3 regions of the Arthrobacter sp. 10T416 genome follow, and region 2 is predicted to be linked to each of the others. Evidence: riboswitches for the same ligand, from Rfam matches in the RefSeq annotation. Region 2 holds a riboswitch; each other region holds the start of a gene.
What was found. A riboswitch is a leader RNA that binds a small molecule or an ion and turns the genes downstream of it on or off. The one in region 2 is predicted to bind thiamine pyrophosphate.
Positions count from the first base shown of each region.

Region 1: linked by a shared signal. The riboswitch ahead of AC1DBE_RS06150 (ECF transporter S component) and the one ahead of thiC (phosphomethylpyrimidine synthase ThiC) in region 2 are both predicted to bind thiamine pyrophosphate.
Region 3: linked by a shared signal. The riboswitch ahead of thiO (glycine oxidase ThiO) and the one ahead of thiC (phosphomethylpyrimidine synthase ThiC) in region 2 are both predicted to bind thiamine pyrophosphate.

Region 1 covers NZ_JBFTHI010000003.1:201,872-206,491, reverse strand. Annotated here, with positions in the region: gene AC1DBE_RS06180 (Na+/H+ antiporter subunit D) at 1-552, shown strand, start outside; gene AC1DBE_RS06175 (Na+/H+ antiporter subunit E) at 549-1,094, shown strand; gene AC1DBE_RS06170 (MrpF/PhaF family protein) at 1,091-1,369, shown strand; gene mnhG (monovalent cation/H(+) antiporter subunit G) at 1,359-1,754, shown strand; gene AC1DBE_RS06160 (DUF4235 domain-containing protein) at 1,786-2,049, opposite strand; gene AC1DBE_RS06155 (heme-degrading domain-containing protein) at 2,091-2,630, opposite strand; TPP riboswitch at 2,785-2,924, shown strand; gene AC1DBE_RS06150 (ECF transporter S component) at 2,994-3,626, shown strand; gene AC1DBE_RS06145 (ABC transporter ATP-binding protein) at 3,640-4,620, shown strand, end outside.
Region 2 covers NZ_JBFTHI010000001.1:681,636-686,255, forward strand. Annotated here, with positions in the region: gene AC1DBE_RS03160 (hypothetical protein) at 1-355, opposite strand, end outside; gene AC1DBE_RS03165 (VOC family protein) at 618-1,493, opposite strand; gene AC1DBE_RS03170 (amidohydrolase family protein) at 1,574-2,665, opposite strand; TPP riboswitch at 2,743-2,850, shown strand; gene thiC (phosphomethylpyrimidine synthase ThiC) at 2,846-4,620, shown strand, end outside.
Region 3 covers NZ_JBFTHI010000002.1:233,676-238,295, forward strand. Annotated here, with positions in the region: gene AC1DBE_RS04940 (thiazole synthase) at 1-310, opposite strand, end outside; gene thiS (sulfur carrier protein ThiS) at 316-552, opposite strand; gene thiO (glycine oxidase ThiO) at 549-1,799, opposite strand; TPP riboswitch at 1,790-1,907, opposite strand; gene thiE (thiamine phosphate synthase) at 1,934-2,638, shown strand; gene AC1DBE_RS04960 (ferritin-like fold-containing protein) at 2,639-3,310, opposite strand; gene AC1DBE_RS04965 (RNB domain-containing ribonuclease) at 3,351-4,620, shown strand, end outside.

The DNA of each region.
Region 1 (4,620 bases), on a different contig from region 2:
ATCGAGCGCCGGGCCGGAAGCTCCTCGGTGGACCGGATCGCCGGGCTCGCCAAGCTCTCCCCGCTGCTGGCCGTGCTGTTCTTCGTGCCGGCCATGAACCTCGCCGGCATCCCGCCGTTCTCCGGTTTCCTGGGCAAAGTCGGCCTGCTGCAGGCCGGCGTCGCCCTGGGCACGCCGCTGGCCTACGCGCTAGTGGCCGGCGGCGTGCTGACCAGCCTCCTGACGCTGCTGGCCATCGCAAGGGTCTGGAACCGTGCGTTCTGGCGCAAGCCCGAGGACGCCGAACATCCTGATCCCGTACTCCTGGCCGCCTCCGCCGGCGGCTCCGAAAGCCAGGGCGTGACCCTGCTGCCGCGCACCATGGTGGGTTCCACCCTCGGGCTGGTGCTGTTCGGGGTGGCGCTGACGGTCTTTGCCGGGCCGCTGTTCCAGGTTGCCGGCCAGTCGGCCGGGGTGATGCTGGACCGTACCTCCTACATCCATGCGGTGCTGGGTGACCAGGCGCCGGTCCCGGCCATAGCCCAGCCGCCGGGACAGGAGGGCGGCAAATGACCCGCAAGCGAATCTCCCTGCGCCAGGAGCTGCCGCTGCTTGTCTGGCTCGTGATCGTCTGGGGTGCCCTGTGGCAGGACTTCAGCCCCGGTAACCTGCTCTTCGGCGCCCTGATCGCCGTGGTGGTGGCCCGGCTGCTCTACCTGCCGCCGGTGGAACTGGGCGGCCGCTTTAATGTGCTGCGGGCCGTCCCCTTCGCCCTGGTCTTCCTCGGCAAAGTGGTCGCGGCCAGCTTCCAGGTATTCTTCCTGGCCGTGGTGCGCGGGCCGCGGGTGATCAGCGCTGTCGTCGCCGTCCCCCTCCGCAGCCACTCCGACCTGCTGGTGACGGCGACCGGACACGTCATTTCCCTGATCCCCGGGTCCTTGGTGGTGGAGGTGGACCGATCCACGTCCACGCTCTACATCCACGGCATCAACGTCCGTGACGCCGACGACGCTGCCAGGCTCCGCAAGGAAGTGCGTGACACCGAAGCGGGCTTGATCCGGATCATGGGCACCCCGGCCGAACTGACCGCACTCCAGCAGGAGGTAGCCGGATGATGCCCCTCGTCCTGATCATCACCGCCGTCGTGCTCTCCCTTGCCGCGGCCGGGGCGATCATCCGCATCGCGCGCGGGCCCTCGCTGCTGGACCGGGTGCTGGCCGCGGACGTCCTGCTGGCCATCCTCGGCGCGGCGCTCTGCATCGACATGGCCGTCAACCGGCACCTGAACAACCTGATGCTGCTCGTGGCCATCTCCATCATCGGCTTCGTCGGCTCGGTGACGGTGGCACGGTTCGTGGCGGACCGGAGGAAGCAGCCCAATGAATCCTGAGACGAGCTCCGTGGATACCGTGATCGACGCAGTCTCTGCCGTCTTTATGGTGGTGGGGGCGCTCATGTCCCTCGGCGCCGCGATCGGCCTGCTGCGCTTCCCGGACCTGATGAGCCGGATGCACGCCGCCACCAAGCCGCAGGTACTGGGGCTGTTCCTGCTGCTGTGCGCCGTCGGGCTGCAGATGCGCACATGGTGGGTGTGGCCGGTGCTGGTGGTCGCGTGGATCTTCCAGCTGCTCACGGTGCCGGTCTCGGCCCACATGGTGGGCCGGGCCGGCTACCGGACCAAGCACCTGCACCCGGAACTGCTCAGCGCCGACGAGCTCGAAGCCGTGGTGCAGCAGGCGGCCGGGAAACGCGGGTTCACCGACGACGGCGAGTGACGCCGGGCGGTGTGCCCATAGCGGTGTGCCCTTAGACGATGTCCTGGGTCTTGGCGAAGCGGCTGATGGCGCGCTGGGTGCCGCGGTTGGCGAGGACCTGGATGATGGCGCTGACCGAAGCGGAGATCAGCGCGAACGTCAGGGCCTGGCGCAGGGTGGTGGGGACGTCGTCGTCGTGGCCCTTCGGCGGCTTGTTGCCGGTGGTCTTCTCCCACGCGGTGTCGACCAGCTTGGTCCCGACGAAACCGGCGACGAGGCTGATGCCGGTGCCGAGCAACTTGATGAGGATGTTCATGCGTCGTACTCCTTGCGGGCGGAAACAGGGCTCCCCCTAGCCTAGCGTCCCTGCCGTCCGAGGATTTCCGACAGCGCCTCGACCACCAGCTCATGGTCAGCCTTCTGCGGCAGGCCGGATACGGTGACCGTGCCGATCATTCCGGTTCCGCGCAGGTAGATCGGGAAGGAGCCGCCGTGGGCCGCGAATTCCAGCTGGTCGAACCAGGCGTTGTCCTCGATCCGCCGCCCGGACGCCCGCGCCCGCAGCCCCACGAGCAGGGACGGGACCTCGTACCGCACGGCCGTGCGCTGCTTGGCTTTGATCCAGCGGCCGTTGTCAGGGGTGGCGCCCTCCAGCGCCGCGTGGAAGAGCACCTGCTCGCCCTTGGTGATGTCGATGGCGATCGGATGGGAGCGCTCCCGGCCCAGTTCCACCAGGAGCAGCCCCAGGTCCAGGGCGTCGTCCTTGCTGAAGGACCGGAACTGGAGCTCCTCGATTTCGGTGAGGATGCGGCCGATGAGCTCCGCCAGGGAACCCGGCGGCTGGGGCTCCGCGGAATCGGGGTCGAAGTCGGGGGAAGGCGCTGGGGAGTCGGTCAAAGGAATCACCTTCCGTCAGTGGCGGCCGGGGCCCGGCCGCGGCTGCGGCCGATGCTCGCGATCTGAGCAGACTCTACCAAGCAGGCCGATCCCGGTCACCGGCTCGTGCGGGCGATCTGCCGGGTGTAAACTGAGCCAGCCCACAAGGGTGAATTGCATACGACAGGGGAGCGCCGCCGTCGGGCCTTCCGGAGCAGTCCGGAACCTTAGGTGGGCGCTGAGAGTGCGGACAGCCGCAGACCCTCGAACCTGATCCGGTTAGTACCGGCGCAAGGGAGTCGAGTTCTCAGGGTGCCCGGCACCCGCGGTGCAAACCGCGGCGCCACCGGAGCGCCCTCCCCTCCTGTACCTCAGGAGGAAGACATGACTGATATTTCTGCAAAGCAGACACTGACCGCGGGCAAATACACCTGGCGGGTGGTGGACATTGTGGTGGCGGCGTTGATCGCTGTTGCCGGCGGCGTAATTTTCTGGGCCTGGGACCAGGGCGCGAACGTGGTGACCACGCCGCTGAACGCGGTCTACCCGCCACTGACCGGGCTGTACGCCGGCGGGTGGATGATCCCCGCGATTCTGGGCATGCTGGTTATCCGCAAGCCGGGAGCGGCCGTGTTCTGCGAAACCGTAGCCGCCACGGGGGAGCTGATCATGGGCTCGCAGTACGGCGCGTCCGTGCTGTTCTCCGGCTTCCTGCAGGGCCTCGGCGCGGAGCTCATCTTCGCCGCGTTCCTCTATAAGCGGTTCAACCTGCCGGTCTCGCTGCTGGCCGGAGCGGGCGCCGGCCTGTTCTGCGGCCTGAACGACTCCTTCCTGCCCTGGGGCTGGAACATCGCGTACGAGACCGGTGACAAGCTCGCCTACATCATTTTCTGCGCCATCTCCGGGGCCGTGATCGCCGGCGCCCTGGCCTGGATCGCCACCCGCGGCCTGGCCCGGACCGGTGTGCTGGCTTCCTTCGCGTCCCGCAAGGCGGCAACGGAACCCGTGTTCTCCTAGGGCCCGGACACGTATGGGAACCCTCGACGACGTGCGCCCGGCTGCGGTCACCGCCCGCGGCTGGGGCTGGCGGCATGCCGGCCGCACCCGCCCGGCCGTGAGCGGCTTGGACCTGGACATCAGCCCCGGCGAACGCGTGCTGCTCCTGGGGCCGTCCGGCGCGGGAAAATCCACGCTGCTGCACGCCCTGGCGGGGGTGCTCGGCGACAGCGCCGGCGCGGGACCGGCCGCGGACTCCGAGGATTCGGACGAGACCGGCAGCCTGCTGATCGACGGCGCCCCGCCCCGGGCCCGGCGCGGCACGGCGGGCCTGGTCCAGCAGGACCCCGAAACCCAGGTGGTGCTCTCGCGGCTGGGTGACGACGTCGCCTTCGGCGCCGAGAACCTTTCCGTGCCCCCGGCGGAGATCTGGCGGCGGGTCGCGGAGGCGCTCGACGACGTCGGGCTGGCCGGCCTGCCGCTGCAGCACCCGACGTCCGCGCTCTCGGGCGGACAGAAGCAACGCCTGGCGCTCGCCGGGATCCTCGCCATGCGGCCCGGGCTGCTGCTGCTGGACGAACCCACGGCCAACCTCGACCCCGCGGGTGTCCTGGAAGTCCGCGACGCCGTGGCACGGTGCCTGGACCGGACCGGAGCCACGCTGGTGGTGGTGGAGCACCGGGTGGCCGTGTGGAAGGACCTCGTCGACCGGATCGTGGTGCTGCAGCCGGGCTCTGCCACGGAGCCGGCCGTGTTGTTGGACGGCGCCCCGGACCAGGTCCTGGCGCAGGCGAGGGACATGCTCATCGCTGCCGGGGTCTGGGTGCCGGGCCACGTGCCGCCCACCCGTCCCCGCCGGCAACCCGGTGGGGACGGCGTCCAGTCTGGCGGCGTCCCCGGCGGCGGGATCCAGTCCGGCGGCGTCCAGTCCGGGCAGCTGCTCCTGGCCGCCGAAGGCCTCGCCGTGTCCCGCGAGCGGACCCGCCGCTCGGGCCTGCTCCAGGGCTTCAGGGCC
Region 2 (4,620 bases):
CCGCCTGGTCCGCGCCGAAGGGCATATCCTCTTCCGCCGCCCAGCTTTCGGCGACGTCGGCGAGTACGTCGCCGTCGCCTTCCGTCTCGTAGCTGAGCAGGTCGGCCAGTGCGCGGACCATGGCGGCGGGGACCCCCAGTAGCGAGTCGCTGGCCACGTCCACCATGGCGAGTTCGTAATCGGCGCCCGCAGCGTGCACCGCGGTACCGGCCAGGTCGCCGAGCCGCTCGACCTCGAAGTCGCTGATGTCCTGGATCCGGACCGCGCCCGGGGCGGCTGCGGCGCCGCCGTCGAGGGCCGTCGCGCGCTTGAGGGCGGCATCATGGGTGGCCACGAAGATTTCAGCAAATCCCAATGAACTCATCCTTCGGTGGAGTGCGGCGAGGCCGCGGTGGTGGCGTCAGTTCAGCCTAACTGTTCGCACGCCACCCCCGGGACGGACATGCCCATCCCTGGCGCCGACGAATGGACATATTCACGTTATGTCCATGCGCCGACCCGAGGAGCGGACATGTCCGTGCGCCAACGCGGCAACCAACGGGCATGCCCGCCCCTGACGCCAAAGGATGGGCATGTCCATCCCTGGGCCACGGAACGGGCATGTCCGTCGAGGGCAGTTAGCGGACCGCGACCCGGATGCGGTTGCGCCAGGGGTCGTCGAATCGGAGCTCGGCGCCGGTGTGGTGCGATTCGACCCCGGCCGCCTTGAGGCGGTCGGCAAGGGCACCGACGTCGTCGCCCGACGGTACTTCGATCAGGACCTCGCCGAGGCCCAGAGTGTCGCGGCGCGGTCCGGCCCCGCGGCTGTTCCAGACATTCATAGCCATGTGGTGGTGGTAGCCGCCGGCCGAGACAAAGAGCGCCTGGCCGTGCCAGCCGGCGGTCTTCTCAAAGCCGAGTGTGCCGACGTAGAAGTCGTGTGCGGATTGCACGTCGCCGACCTGCAGGTGGACGTGCCCGACGCCGGCCTCGGCCTCGCGCTGTCCGGCCAGTGAGGCCTCGGTCAGGTGCTGCTCAAGGTAGCGCTGGGGCGGCAGGGCGAGGCTATCCATCACCACGTTCGTTCCTTCCCAGGACCAAGCGTCGCGCGGCCGGTCCCAGTAGAGCTCGATGCCGTTGCCCTCGGGATCGTTGAAGTAGAACGCCTCACTGACCAGGTGGTCGGCGCTGCCGGTGAAGGACTGCGGTTCGTATTGGGCGGCGGAGGCGATAGTGGCGGCCAACGAAGCCTGGTCATCGAAGAGCAGGGCGGTGTGGAACAGGCCCGCTTCACCGCGCGAGGGCAGGTTGAGTCCGGGCGCAGGCGCGAGGTGGACCAGCGGCTTGGCCTTGCGGCCGAGGTAGAGGCCGCCGTCCTGCTCGGCCACGATGTCGAGGCCAAGGGCGCGCTGGTAGTAGTCGGTCATCACCTTCATGTCGCCGACCTTGAGCATCACGGTGCCCATGGTGAGTTCGGCCGGAAGGAGATCCTGGGTGCTGGTTTCTGCGGTCATCGCAACGCTCCGGTGGTTTGTGGCCACCGCCTTTCGGTGACCCTTCATAGTGCTAAATTACTTGAAGCTTCAATTTATTCCTAATGCACTTCGGCCCGAACCAGTTGTCCGCGCAACACGATGTTCCGGGGTGCCTGCAGGGTGGCGAGATCCCGGCGCGGATCCTCGCTGCAAACCAGCACATCGGCGCTGGCCCCCTCGGCGATGCCCTCTGCGCCGAGCCATGCCCGCGCGGCCCAGGCGGCGGCGTCGAGGGCGGCCGGGGCGGGCAGTCCCGCGGCGTGCAGGGCCTGGATCTCGTCGGCAATCCGCCCGTGCTTGATGACACTGCCCGCGTCGGTCCCGGCGTACAGGACGACGCCGGCCTCGTGCGCCTCGAGGACCCGCTCGGCCCGCCGTTCCCAGAGCCCGAGCATATGGGCTGCATAACGGGGAAATTTGTCCCGCGCCTGGGCCGCGATGTCCGGGAAGGTCGCAATATTGATCAGGGTCGGCACAATCGGCACGCCCTGTTCGATGAAGCGGGGCAGGTGCCGGGGCAGCAGGCCCGTTCCATGCTCAATGCAGTCGATCCCGGCGTCGAGCATGTCGTCCAGGGTCTGCTCGGCGAAGCAATGCGCCGTGACGCGGGCCCCCTCGTCGTGGGCTGCACGGACTGCGTCCCTGACGGCCGCCGCCGGGAAGCTGGCGGCGAGATCGCCGGCGTCGCGGTCGATCCAGTCCCCCACCAGCTTCACCCATCCGTCGCCGGCACGGGCCTGCTTTCGGACCGTCTCGACCAGTTCCTCCGGCTCCACTTCAACGGCGAAGCCCCGCAGGTACCGGCGGGTCCGGGCAATGTGCCGGCCGGCGCGGATGATTCGAGGAAGGTCGGCCCGTTGCTGGACCCAGCGGGTGTCATGCATCGCTCCTGCGTCGCGGACCAGGAGGGTCCCGGCGTCGCGGTCCGTCTGCGCCTGCCGTTCCACTACGTCCTCCGGAAGCTCGCCCTCCGGGCCGAGGCCGATGTGGCAATGGGCGTCGACCAGTCCGGGAATGACCCAGCCGTCCAGCACGAGGTCCGACGGCGCCCGCGGACGGTCGAAAGTCAGCTTGCCGTCGACCGCCCACAACCCGCGCCGCTCCTGATCCGGGGAAGTGAGAACCGTGCCGCTGAACTCGATAATGCTCATGGCCTACAGCTTAATCCGCATAACGACCCGGCGCCCCGGGACAACCGTCAACTACAAGCAGCCTGTGGTAGCTTCGTCTACGACCACACGGGTGCCCTTGCAGGGGCTGAGATCGGGCTGACGCAGCCTGCGACCGTTGAACCTGTCCGGGTAATGCCGGCGAAGGAAGTGAGTAACCCTTTGAGCACCACAAATCCCCAGCACAGCCCTGCCCGATACGGGAACAGCACGGTTCAGAACGGCCCCGCCGCCGTTGCTGCCCCGCCGGTAACCCAGTCACTGAAGTCGCATGGCCTGGCGTATGTCGAAGCCGGCGGGATCCGCGTACCGGTGACGGAGATCGCCTTGGAGCCGTCGCCCGGAGGCTCGGCAAATGCGTCGTTTCGGGTGTATCGGACGGCAGGACCGGGCAGCGATCCCGTCGTGGGTCTGGCCCCGTTCCGTAGCGACTGGATAACCGAACGCCTGGACACCGAGCCCTACAGCGGCAGGGAACGCAACTTGCTCGACGACGGCAAGTCCGCGGTCCGGCGGGGCGCCGCCTCTGCCGAGTGGCGCGGCGCGCCCCCGCAGCCTCGCCGCGCGGTTGCGGGCCGGACGGTCACGCAGATGCATTACGCGAGGAACGGAACGGTAACACCCGAGATGCGCTACGTCGCCCTGCGCGAGAACTGCGACGTCGAACTCGTTCGCAGCGAGCTGGCCGCCGGCCGGGCAATCATTCCCAGCAACATTAACCACCCGGAGTCAGAGCCGATGGTCATCGGCAAGGCGTTCCTTGTGAAGATCAACGCCAACATCGGCAACTCCGCCGTTACCAGCTCTATTGCCGAGGAAGTCGACAAGCTTCAGTGGGCCACGCAGTGGGGCGCGGACACCGTCATGGACCTCTCCACCGGTGACGACATCCACACCACGCGCGAGTGGATCATCCGCAACTCCCCCGTCCCCATCGGCACTGTACCGATCTACCAGGCGCTGGAGAAGGTCAACGGCGAGGCGAATGCCCTGACCTGGGAGATCTTCCGGGACACCGTGATCGAACAGTGCGAACAGGGGGTGGACTACATGACCATCCACGCAGGCGTGCTACTGCGTTACGTCCCCCTGACAGCCAACCGGGTTACGGGTATCGTGTCGCGCGGCGGCTCGATCATGGCCGGGTGGTGCCTGGCGCACCACCGGGAGAACTTCCTCTACACACATTTCGATGAGCTGTGCGAGATTTTCGCGAAGTACGACGTTTCGTTTTCGCTGGGCGACGGACTGCGGCCGGGCTCGACGGCGGACGCCAACGACGCTGCCCAGTTCGCCGAGCTGGATACCCTGGCTGAGCTGACCCAGCGGGCGTGGGAGTTCGACGTGCAGGTCATGGTTGAAGGCCCCGGACATGTGCCCCTCCATCTGGTCCGGGAAAACGTGGAGCGCCAGCAAGAACTATGCCAGGGCGCTCCGTTCTACACGCTGGGACCGCTGGTGACGGACATCGCACCCGGCTACGACCACATCACCTCAGCAATCGGCGCCACCGAGATCGCCCGATACGGCACCGCCATGCTGTGTTACGTCACGCCGAAGGAACACCTCGGGCTACCCAACAAGGACGATGTGAAGACCGGCGTCATCACCTACAAGATCGCCGCCCACGCCGCGGACCTGGCCAAGGGGCATCCCGGCGCCCACGAGCGCGACGACGCGCTCTCCAAGGCGCGTTTCGAGTTCCGCTGGCGGGACCAGTTCGCGCTGTCCCTCGACCCGGTCACCGCAGAGGCCTTCCACGACGAGACGCTGCCGGCGGAACCGGCCAAGACAGCCCACTTCTGTTCCATGTGCGGGCCTAAGTTCTGCTCCATGCGGATCAGCCAGGACATCCGGGACGAGTTCGGGTCAGCGGAAACCCAGGCTGCCATCGCCCGGCAGGCTGACGGGATGCGGGAGAAGAGCGCGGAGTTCCT
Region 3 (4,620 bases), on a different contig from region 2:
TCTCCAGGGCTTCCCGTGCCAGTTCGGCGGTGAGCACGGCGTCCCGGGCGGTGAAGCAGCCGGCGGTGTTGGGCAGCACCCGGATGTTGTGGTCCGCCAGCAGCTGAAACAGCGATCCGCTCTCGGCCGGGGAGTAGCGGCGCATGGCCACCGTGGTGAGCTCGGTGCCGGAGGCCACCAGCGCGGCGCCCAGTCCGTCGAGGCTGGGCGCGCCTCCGGTGCCCATGATCAGCCGCGAGCGCAGGTCGACGCCGTCTACGGTCAGCAGGTCACGGCCTGGCTGGGCCTGGGTCAGTACGGTCTCTTCCATGGCGTTTATCCTCCCTGCACTGCGGTGACGAGTTCGACGTCGTCGCCCTCGGCGAGCGCCGTCGCGTGCCACTGGCTGCGCGGGACCACCTCGGCGTTGCGGGCGACCGCGACGCCGAGCTTCCGCCCGTCCGTGGCCTGGCCGTTGGCGGCAAGCGGCCGTCCGGTGACCCCGCTGACCAGGGCGCTGACGGTGGCGCCGTCGGCGACGGCGTGCTGTGCTCCGTTGAGCCTGATGTTCATGCTGGTGTCCTGTCTTTTGCTGGGAACTTATGGGCCGCGGCCTCCGGGCGGGGAAAGCGGTCGGGGCGGAACCGGGCCCAGCGCGGATCCGGCCGGCCGTCCAGCAACGCCTGGCAGATCGCCGCGGCGGCCGGAGTCAGCAGGACCCCGTGCCGGAAGAACCCGGTGGCGATGATCAGGCCCTCGATGTCAGGGCCATCCCCCGGACCGGCGACCCGCCCGATCAGCGGGGCGTTGTCCGGTGTGCCCGGCCGCGCCCGCGCTGTGGCTTCCAGCAGTTCGAGTTCGGCGACCGCCGGAAGAAGCTGCTGGGCGTCACGCAGGAGCTGGTAGACGCTGCCGGCCGAGACCGCGCTGGCGGTCGACGGTGCGTCCTCGCGCTGGGTCGCGCCGATCACCACCGTGCCGTCGTCCCGGGGCACGATGTACACCGGGACCCCGCGGACCAGCCCCCGGACCGTGGAGCCCAGCAAGGGACGGAGCCGGGGCGGCACCCGCAGCCTGAGGATGTCACCGTAGACGGGGCGCAGCGGCAGCACCAGCCCCTGCGGCAGGGCCTGCAGATCGGCTGCGCCGAGGCCGTTGGCCACGACCGTTTCGGTGGCACGGATATCTCCCCCGCCCTCCAGCCGGGCCCCGGCGACGCCGCCGTCCTCCCAGAGCAGGGCCGCCGCCCGGCTCGGCACGGCCACGAATTCCGGGTCGGCGGCCAGCAGACGCCCCATCCGTGCCAGCAGCCGCCGCGGGTCCACCTGGTGGTCGGCGGGGATGGCGAAGGCGCAGGAGATGCCGGGGCTCAGAAGGGGCTCCCGGGACCGTGCCTCCCGCACCGTCAGGGGGTCCACGGCGAGGCCGCACGCCAGCTGCACCTCCCGCAGGTCGGTGAGCGCCCGGCGGTCGGCGGCGTCCACGCCGACGGCGAGGGTCGGCGTCGTGCTGTAGCCGGTGCTGCCCGGCTGCGGGCCGCCGTCGGGCAGGTCCCCGGGCGCGCCGTCGGCCAGGCTGGCGGCGAAGGCCGGCCACAGCCTGGAGCCTTCGAGCATCAGGGCCAAGAGGTCTTCCTCCTGGTAGTGAAGTTCGCTGACCGGCGCCAGCATGCCGGCGGCGGCCCAGCTGGCGCCGCTGCCGGGGGCATCATCGATGAGGGCCACAGTCCGGCCGGAGCGGCGCGCTGCCCAGGCGATTCCGTGGCCGATCACTCCCCCGCCGATCACGGCGACGTCGTACGGTACGGCTGGTGGGGTCATGGTTTCCTTCCCTACGCCGGTACTAACCGGATCAGGTCAAGCGGTCGGCTCTGACGCCCTCTCAGCCCGGCGGCCGCGTACGGCCCGCGGGCTCCCGCGGTATGCGCCCAGTTTAGAGGAACTACGCTTGGGATATGAGCCAGGACCTGCACACCACCGCCCGCCTGTATCTGTGCACTGATGCACGGAAAGAGCGCGGGGACTTTGAAGATTTTGTCGACGCTGCCTTTGCCGGCGGGGTGGACATCATCCAGTTGCGGGACAAGTCGCTGGAGGCGGCCGAGGAACTGGAGCTCCTCGGGGTCCTGCACGCCACGGCGCAGCGGCACGGCCGGCTGTGGGCCGTCAATGACCGCGCCGACCTCGCCTCGCTGGCGGGTGCGCCGGTCTTCCACATGGGCCAGAAGGACATTCCGTTCACGGCGGCCCGCGACTTCCTGGGCAAGAACACGGTGATCGGCATGTCCACCCACACGCCGGACCAGGTGGACGCGGCCATCGCCGCCTCCCCGGGCCGGACCGGCTTGGACTACTTCTGCGTGGGGCCGGTCTGGGCGACGCCCACCAAGCCTGGCCGCGCCGCGGTCGGAACGGACCTGGTGCGGTACGCCGCCGCGGCTATCGGGCGGGCCTCGGAAGCCGGCGTCGGCAAGGTCTCCGGAGTGGTGCCGTGGTTCGCGATCGGCGGGATCGATCTGGGCAACGTGGAGCAGGTGGTCGACGCCGGGGCCCGCAGGATTGTGGTGGTCCGGGCGATCACCGAGGCCGCGGACCCGGCGGGCGCAGCGCGCGCCCTGCTCGCCGCGCTCGACGCCGGCGCGGATTCCGACGTCGGCTAGCTAGCCCGCGAGCCCCAGCCCGGACATCCGGCGGGAGTGCCCGGCGGCGAGTTCCGCGGTGAGCTCCCGGGCGAGCTCACCGGCCCGGGCCGGGTCCTCACCGGCCAGCCCGTCGAGGAACGCGTGGTCCACACTGACCCGTTGGGCCTGGGTGAGCGCCTCGCCGAGCAACCGCCGGGCCCACAGGGCCAGCCGGGAAGCCAGCCGCGGGTCATCGGCCAGCGCCGCCTTCAGCCGCTCCCGGAGCACGGCCGTCGCGTCGCCTGCGGACTGGACCTGCTCGATCAGACCGGCCGTGCCGGCGTCCACATAACCCGAAACCCGCCGGTAAAAGTCGGCGGAGACCGTGTCGATGACGTACGCCTTCATCAGTGACTCGTACCAGTCGGCGGGCCGGGTGCGCTCATGGAAGTGGTCCACCGAGGCCTGGAACGGCTGCATCGCCTCCTCCGCGTCCACGCCGAGTTCGGCCAGTTTCGCGCAGACCAGCTCGAAGTGCTGGAACTCGATGACGGCAAGGCGGCCCAGCACGGACCGGTCGTGCAGGGTGGGCGAATACCGGGCGTCGGAGGAGAGCCGTTCGAACGCCGACAACTCCCCGTAGGCCATAACGCCCAGCAGGTCCCTGCGGAAACGGTTGAAGCGGGCGGGCTCATCCGGGGAGGTGCTCATGCTTCAACACTAGCGGCGGAAATCGGGCTACCCTGATTCCGTGTCTCATCATCGCCTGACTCCGAGCGTCCGACAGCAGCAGAACCAGCTGGCCCAAGCGCTGAACGCGCTGCGCACCGTCCTGGAACTGCCGGGGCCGTTCCCGGCCGACGCGCTGCGGGACGCCGAGGCCGCCGTGGCCGGCCATGAGCTGCCCGGCCTGGACCTGACGCACGTGGAATTCGTGACCATTGATCCGGCGTCCTCCACGGACCTGGACCAGGCCCTGTTCATCGACCGCTCCGGTGACGGCTACAAGGTGTTCTACGCGATTGCCGATGTCCCCTCCTTCGTGGCTCCCGGCGGTGCGCTCGACGCCGAGACCAGGCGCCGCGGGCAGACGTTCTACACCCCGGACGGCCGGATCCCGCTGCACCCCGAGATCATCAGCGAGGCCGCCGGCAGCCTCCTCGCCGACCAGCTCTGCGCCGCTTTCGTCTGGGAGTTCGACCTCGACGCGGCCGCCGAGGTGTCCTCGGTGCGGGTCCGGCGGGCGCAGGTCCGCAGCCGTGCCAAGCTCAGCTACCACGGTGTGCAGGCGGATCTGGACGCCGGGACCGCCGCGCCCGTGCTGCAGCTGCTCAAGGAGGTGGGCAGCAAACGGGTGGAGCTCGAGCGCGCCCGCGGCGGGGCAAGCCTGAATATTCCCGAACAGGAAATCGAGCAGCTGCCCGACGGCGGCTACCGGATCGTCGCCGCCCCGCCGCTGCCGGTGGAAGACTGGAACGCCCAGATTTCCCTGATGACCGGGATGGCCGCGGCCGAGCTGATGCTGCAGGGCAAGGTGGGCATCCTGCGCACCATGCCGGCCCCGGATGAGCGCTCGCTCCGGCACTTCCGGCGCCAGACCGGCGCCCTCGGCAAGCCGTGGGACGGCCGGATCAGCTACGGGGAATACCTGCGGACCCTGGATCCCACCGACCCGCGCCAACTGGCCATTGTGCACTCGGCCGGGATGCTGTTCCGCGGCGCCGGCTACACGCCGTTCGACGGCGTGGTTCCCGAGGACGCCATCCAGTCCGCCATCGGGGCGGCGTACGCCCACTCAACGGCCCCGCTGCGCCGCCTGATCGACCGGTTTGTCCTGGTCATCTGCGAGGCGCTGTCCAACGGCGACGAGGTTCCAGAGTGGGCCCGCGAGGCACTGCCCTCCCTGCCGGCGATCATGGCCGCCTCCGACCAGTTGGCCGCCAAACTCGAGCGGCTGGCGCTGGACACAGTGGAGGCCGCCCTGCTCATCAACCACGTCGGCCAGGAGTTCGACGCCGTCG